3 regions of the Massilia sp. genome follow, and region 1 is predicted to be linked to each of the others. Evidence: predicted binding sites of a transcription regulator. Region 1 holds the regulator's gene; each other region holds the start of a gene.
The links. The regulator FNR, encoded in region 1, switches genes on or off when oxygen is low (the NO sensors DNR and NnrR bind a similar motif). The targets are predictions, from matches to a motif close to TTGATNNNNATCAA.
Positions count from the first base shown of each region.

Region 2: ACK4S9_RS21165 (glycine-rich domain-containing protein) is a predicted target of FNR. The motif match lies at 1,532-1,545, and genes of this name have one in related genera.
Region 3: ACK4S9_RS03015 (KamA family radical SAM protein) is a predicted target of FNR. The motif match lies at 1,113-1,126, and genes of this name have one in related genera.

Region 1 covers NZ_JBKBOV010000034.1:11,729-13,992, reverse strand. Annotated here, with positions in the region: gene ACK4S9_RS16905 (VOC family protein) at 1-98, shown strand, start outside; gene ACK4S9_RS16900 (metallophosphoesterase) at 144-977, shown strand; gene fnr (fumarate/nitrate reduction transcriptional regulator Fnr) at 987-1,751, opposite strand; gene ACK4S9_RS16890 (hypothetical protein) at 1,941-2,264, opposite strand, start outside.
Region 2 covers NZ_JBKBOV010000056.1:716-2,979, forward strand. Annotated here, with positions in the region: gene ACK4S9_RS21160 (hypothetical protein) at 133-402, shown strand; gene ACK4S9_RS21165 (glycine-rich domain-containing protein) at 457-1,353, opposite strand; gene ACK4S9_RS21170 (CHASE domain-containing protein) at 1,600-2,264, opposite strand, start outside.
Region 3 covers NZ_JBKBOV010000003.1:114,951-117,214, forward strand. Annotated here, with positions in the region: gene ACK4S9_RS03015 (KamA family radical SAM protein) at 1-1,013, opposite strand, end outside; gene ACK4S9_RS03020 (acyltransferase family protein) at 1,231-2,264, opposite strand, start outside.

The sequences.
Region 1 (2,264 bases):
ACGGCGCCTTCGTGCTCGACCCGGACGGCAACAACATCGAGGCGGTCTACCACGGCGAGGCCAAGCGCAGCGCGCCTCACGTGCGCGTCAGCTTCTGAGACGGCGGCGCAGCCAGCGGCGGAAACCGCTATACTGCGCCGACCATGCGCATCCAGCTTTTCTCCGACCTGCACCTCGAACGCTACGCCGGTTTCCATCCGCAGATCCGCGCCGACACCGACGTCGTCGTCCTGGCGGGCGACATCGGCTCCTACCAATCCGGCTCGCGCCTGACCGACGCTGATTTCGGTCTCGAACGCTTTTCGCCCCTGCGCCCCGGCGCGGCCAAGGCACGGGTCCTGTACATCCCCGGCAACCACGAATTCGACGGCCTCGACTACCACGAGGCCCATGCGCGCCTGCGCGCCAGCTGCGCGCGCCTCGGCATCGAATGGCTGGATCGCGAAACGCTCGTCATCGGGAACATCCGCTTCATCGGCACCACCCTGTGGAGCGACTTCGACGCGCTGGCGCTGCAGGAGCAGGACCTGACGAAGCAGCTGCAAAAGCGCGAAAAGGCCTTCCGCGCCGCCAACTGGTATCTGTCGAAGAACACCACCTTGAAGAACGGCGAGAAGGTGCTGGCCGAGGGCATCCGCGAGATGGCGCTGGAGTGCCAGGCCTGGCTGCGCGGCGCGCTGGCGGCGCCTTTCGACGGCACCACGGTGGTGGTGACCCACTTCGCCCCCAGCCTGCGAAGCGCCGATCCGCGCTATGGCCTCACGCCCGGCACCGCGGGCTTCTGCAATGCGCTCGACGCCTTGTTCCCGCAGGCCGAGGTCTGGATCCATGGCCACCTGCACTGCGCCAACGACTACGTGGTCAGCGGCGTCGAGGCCGGCCGGCCCTGGTCCTGCCGGGTGGTGGCCAACCCGCTCGGCTACCTCAGCAAGGGCGAGCAGGAAGCCTTCCGCCCGGACCTGGTGATCGAGCTCTGATCCGGTCTGCTAGCCCATCGGGCTGCAGACCTCGGTGCCGGCGGCCAGCGCCTTGAGCCGGGCCGGGTCGAGCAGGGTGACTTCGCGCTTGTCCACCTGCAGCCAGCCCTGCTTCTTGAAGCGCGACAGCAGCCGGCTGATGCTTTCGATGGTGAGCCCGAGGTAGTTGCCGATGTCCTCGCGCGACATGCGCAGCTGGAAGCTGTTCGGCGAATAGCCGCGCGCCGCGTAGCGTGCCGACAGGTTGACCAGGAAGACGGCGAAGCGCTGCTCGGCCCGCATATTGCCGAGCAGCAGCATGACGTTCTGTTCGCGCGTGATTTCCTGGCTCATGATGCGGTGGAAGTGGCGCAGCAGGGCCGGCACGTGGCCGAACAGCTCTTCCAGGCGCGCGAACGGGATCTCGCACACCTCGCTGTCCTCGAGGGCCACGGCGTCGCAGTGGTGGGTGCCGCTGATCGCGTCCATGCCCAGCAGTTCGCCGGCCATCTGGAAGCCCGTGATCTGGGCTTCGCCGGCCGCGTTCACCTGGTAGGTCTTGAAATGGCCGAAGCGCACCGCGTACAGGTTGCGGAAGGGCTCGCCCATGGCGTACAGGCGCTCGTCGCGCGCCAGGCGGCGGCGCCGGCCGATGATCTGGTCGAGGCGGTTGATGTCGGCGTCCTCGAGGCCCATCGGCAGGCACAGTTGGTGCATGCTGCAGGCGCTGCAACTGGTCTTGAGGGCCTGGATGCTGACCGGCGCTTCGCCCGGAAGCGAGATGGGTTGGTTCATGACGAGGACAGGAAAATGCGGACGCGACCATTATAGACAAAGGCCGCGTTCGTGGCTTTCATTTCCAGAATACAGTAGGGTGGTCGGCTCTGCCGACCGCGCGTCCGGCTGTCAGTCGAATAGACGTTCCATCGAATCAAAGACGGTTTGAACGCGCGGACGGCGAGCCGTCCACCCTACAAGTCCCGATTACAGGTGATGCCGGTGCTGCGCCTTCATCCTGTAATACTCCTGGCGGCCCTTGGCGCGCACGGTCGCGGCGATCTCGGCTGCTTCCTGCGCCGCCTGGTTCACGGTCGCGAAGGCGTCGGCGTTCCCCTTGAGCGCTTCCACGGCCTGCTGCGACTGCGCCGTGCCGGCCAGCGCCAGCCCGAAGGTGGCCGATACCGCCATCTCGGCGGCCAGGGTCTCGAGGGTCGGCGCCACCACGTCCTGCATCGCCTTGGCCGCCTGCGTCTCGGCGCTGGCCTGGGGCGCCGCCAGCGTGCGCGCCAGGTCCATGTCGCTTGCGAC
Region 2 (2,264 bases), on a different contig from region 1:
AGCTAGCCTAATGTGTATCATTTCGTCCCTGACGAAAAATGCCATACGAATCATGCCGTTTCGGCGTCGTATGCAAAGAATTCGCGATAGATCACGCAAAGTGACAAATATTTAACAATCCTGAAAGAAACCATGCCCATCAGACGCCTTCCGCCCGGCGCGGAATACGATCCCAACCGGCTCCTCGACGCCATCATTGCCAAGCTCCGCCTGAAGAACGACGCCGCACTGTCGCGCGTGCTCGAGGTGGCGCCGCCCGTGATCAGCAAGATCCGCCACAACACGCTGCCGATCGGCGCCACGCTCCTGCTGCGCATGCATGAAGAGAGCGAGTTCAGCATCCGCGAACTGCGCGAGTTGATGGTCAGGCCGGACGGTGTGGCCGAGGCCCTGCCGGCCTGAATGAAAAAGGCCGGCGGAACATGATCGTTCCGCCGGCCGCCGAGGAAGGAAGACTCAGGCGGCGTGCGCCAGTTCCTTGCTCGGTGCGGCGCAATGTTCCGGACGCTCGGTCTGCGCCAGCGCACGCTTTCCCGGTCCGGAGCAGTATGCGTATGCCGCGTTGGCGGCTTCGTACGGCTTGCCTGGTGCGGAGCAGTATGCGTACGCGGCGTTGGCGATTTCACGCGGCTTGCCCGGTGCGGAGCAGTACGCGTACGCGGCGTTGGCGGCAGCGCGTGGCTTGCCCGGCGCCGAGCAGTAAGCATACGCGGCGTTGGCGGCTTCGCGCGGCTTGCCCGGTGCGGAGCAGTATGCGTACGCGGCGTTGGCGGCGGCGCGCGGCTTGCCCGGCGCCGAGCAATATGCGTACGCGGCGTCGGCAGCTGCGCGCGGCTTGCCCGGTGCGGAGCAGTAAGCATACGCGGCGTTGGCGGCTTCGCGCGGCTTGCCCGGTGCGGAGCAGTATGCGTACGCCGCGTCGGCGGTGTAGTGTGGTTTTCCCGGCGCGGAGCAGTATGCGTAAGCAGCGGGGGCGGCAGGCCAGGTGCCGAATTCCGCTTCGTAGATTTCACGCATGCGCTCGCCGCTGGCGGCATGGTCGCCATCGTTCGCACTGGCGCTGATACCGACGTACGGATAGTGGTGCAGGAAGTAGCCGAACACGGCTTCGCAATCCTCGGCGTACTTCATCGTGTCGAGGATATGGTAGTGCCAGAAGATGTCGACGTCGACGGTCGGCGATGCCTCCGCGTCGGGGTATTTCTTCATCAGGAACAGGAAGCGGCGGTATTCCGTTTCCACTGCATCGGCCCGCAGGGCGGACCAGCCTTCGCCGGATTCCACATGCATCAGTTTCATTTTGATCGGGGCAAGATCAAGTGCTTCGAAGGCTGCGAATTCGTTGGTCGACATGGTTATCACCTTTTGTTGTAGATCTGTTTGTTACGGCCTTGTTTTTTTATCCCTAGTATTGAAGCGGTACGTCAGAAAATCCTCCCCAAAGAACGTGGCGCGGTTAATCGGAAGTCAGGAACTGCGTTTTGAGCAGTGGCAGTGATAACAATTGTCCTGCGACCGGTCAGGCTTAATGTTGAGTTCTGTCAACCGATAAACTGCTTTGCTGAAACGAGACAACATAGCCGCGCATCCGCTGCATATTCATGCGATGGCCGACAGTGCTGCATTGCTGTCGTGTGCAAGGGGGGCAGACGTTTCCGGTAGATGCCCGCCGACGGGAATGGTGACGACGATGGTGGTGCCGGTATCCGGGCCGCTGCTGATCGAGAAGCTGCCGCCGAGGATGTTGACGCGCTCCTCGATGCCCACCAGGCCGAAGGAACCGTTGCGGTTGCGGCTGCCCGGCTGCATGCCAACGCCGTTGTCGCGGATGGTCATGGTCAACAGGTCGGCATGCTGGTGCAGGTCGATCCGCACCCTGGTCGCACGCGCGTGCCGGGCGACGTTGTTGAGCGACTCCTGCAGGATGCGGAAGAAGGCGGTGGCACAGTGGTCGTCCAGGTGGTGCTCGTTCTCGTCCTCGACCAGTTCGCACTCGATGCCGGTGCGGCGCGCGAAGTCGGTCACCTGCCAATCTACCGCCGCGTTCAGGCCGAGGTCGAGCACGTTCGGTCGCAGGTCGTTGATGATCTGGCGCACGCTGCGGATGGTCAGGTCGATCTGCCGCACGGTGGCGCTGGCGCGTTCGTACAGGCGGCCATGGCGGTCGCGCGTGCGGTTGGCGAGGATCTCGGCCTCGATCTTCAGCGCCAGCAGGTTCTGCCCGAGCTCGTCGTGGATCTCGCGCGCGATGCGCTTGCGTTCGC
Region 3 (2,264 bases), on a different contig from region 1:
GAGAAATAGTCGCGCGGGCCGGTGTCGCGCTCGACGAACATGTAGTACGGGATGGCGCCCAGGCGCACGCCGGTGGTCCACAGCTCGGCCCAGCTCTTCGGGTCTTCGTTGATGTGGCGGATCAGGGGACCCTGCATGCGCAGCGTGGCGCCGGTGCCGACGATGCGCTTGACCGCCTGTTGGGCGATCGGATGGCGCAGCTCGACCGCATGGTTGTAGTGGCCCATGATCGCCAGGTTCTTGCCGGACCGGACCACCTTCTCGAACAGGCGCATCAGGTCGTCGCTGTCCTTGTCCGACACGAAGCGCTGCGGCCAGTAGGCCACCGACTTGGTGCCGATGCGGATGTTCTGGATGTGGGCCAGGTTCGGCTCGAGCAGCGGTTCCAGGAACTCGGCCAGCGAACGCGTGTTCATGATCATCGGGTCGCCGCCGGTGATCAGGACGTCGGTGACGTCTTTATGGGTCTCGAGGTAGGACACCAGCTCGCTGCATTCGCGCGCATCGAACTTCATGTCGTCCATGCCGACGAACTGCGGCCAGCGGAAGCAGAAGGTGCAGTAGGCATGGCAGGTCTGGCCCGAGCTCGGGAAGAACAGCACGGTTTCCTTGTACTTGTGCTGCAGGCCCTTGAGCGGCGCGTCGTTCACGCGCGGGACGTTGTGCGTCATCTGGCCGGCCGGGTGCGGGTTCATGCGCATGCGGATGCCGTGCACCAGCTTGGCGATGGCCGCATCGTCCTTCTTGTACAGCACCAGGTCGCGCAGCTGTTCGTATTCGCTGGCGGGCAGCATGTCGCGGTGCGGGAAGGTCAGCCGGTAGATCGGATCGTCCGGCACCTTGTCCCAGTCGATCAGCTCCTCCAGCACGTAGGCGTTCACCCGGAACGGCAGCACATGGGACACCACCTGCACGGCTTCCTGCAGCTCCGGCGTCAGCCATTGCCATTGGCGCGCCGTGTGGATCGTCTGGCGGGTATAGGGCTTGAACTTGGAGGGCGTCGATTCGGTCATGATCACGGGAATTCTCCAGGAAACGAGGAATGAATTAGTCGGCGTGGGTAAAACGTTGCCGGTAAGAATTCATCTTACGTTGCGGAAAACCCGCGAGAATTGCCGCCAATCAATCGGATTGTTCCTACGGTGGGGGTTAAAACAAGAGAGAGGCAAAACGGGACAAACACCGGACAGGTCGGCCCGGAAAACCACGTTCCGGGCCGTTCATGCAGGCTTATCGCGGCGCTCGGCGGCGCATCCATTCGGCGAAGTGCCGGCCGACCAGCAGGTCGCCGTCATAGCTCAGGTGGTGGGTGTCGCGGTACATCAGGCGTCCGTCGACCATGGCGTGGCAGTGGCGCTCGTCGCACAACGGCTCGGCCGCGTCGAACCACGCGATTTGCGGGAATTCCGTGGCCAGTTGCCGCACATACTGCCGGTGCTCGATCAATCCGCGTTCCCATTCGGCGCGCGTGATCGCGCACGGCATCCGGGTTGCCGAGCTGGCCACGCCGGCGCGCTTGATGCACGAGCGCGGGTCGAAGTCGAGCGCCGGAACGTCGTTCATGACGATCACGTGCTTGCCGGCGGCGAGCATGCGGCGGAAGGTTTCGCGCGCCGCCGGGAAGAACGCCATCTCGTCGGGCTTGGTGGAGAAGCGCCGGATGGTCGAGACCACGATGGTCTTCACGGAAGGCGTGCCGATCGCCTGCTCCAGCATCGGCTGGGTCACCTGCTGGAAGGGATCGTCCTTCGGATCGAGGCCCCAGTAAGGGACGCGGGTGCCGAGCATCAGGAGGTTCTCGCCGATGCTGCTGTAGTACTCCGTCAGGCCGGCGACGACGTGGTAGGCGTGGCTGTCGCCCACCAGCACCACGGTCGGGTCCTTCGCCACGTCGGCCTGCAGGCAGTATTCGTAGGGCGAATCGAAACCGTAGCGCTTCTTGCAGGCCTCGGCATTGGCCTTGTCCTCGACCAGCACCAGGGCCTGCTGGTTGGCCAGGTTGTCCTGGACCGGCTTGCGCGTCGGCAGGCCGTGGTTCAGGTAGATGTAGCCGCCGACGGCGGCGCAGGCAAGCATCGCGACGCTCAAGCCCGCGACCTTGGCGCGGCCGGCGCCGGCGCGCAGCGGGCGCTCCACCATCCGGTAGGTCAGCCAGGCCAGCAGCAGGGCCAGCAGCACCGCAGCGGCGCGGATGGCGGGCGCCGGCTCGCCCGACTCGACGATCCGGGCAAAGGACAGCAGCGGCCAATGCCACAGATAGAGCG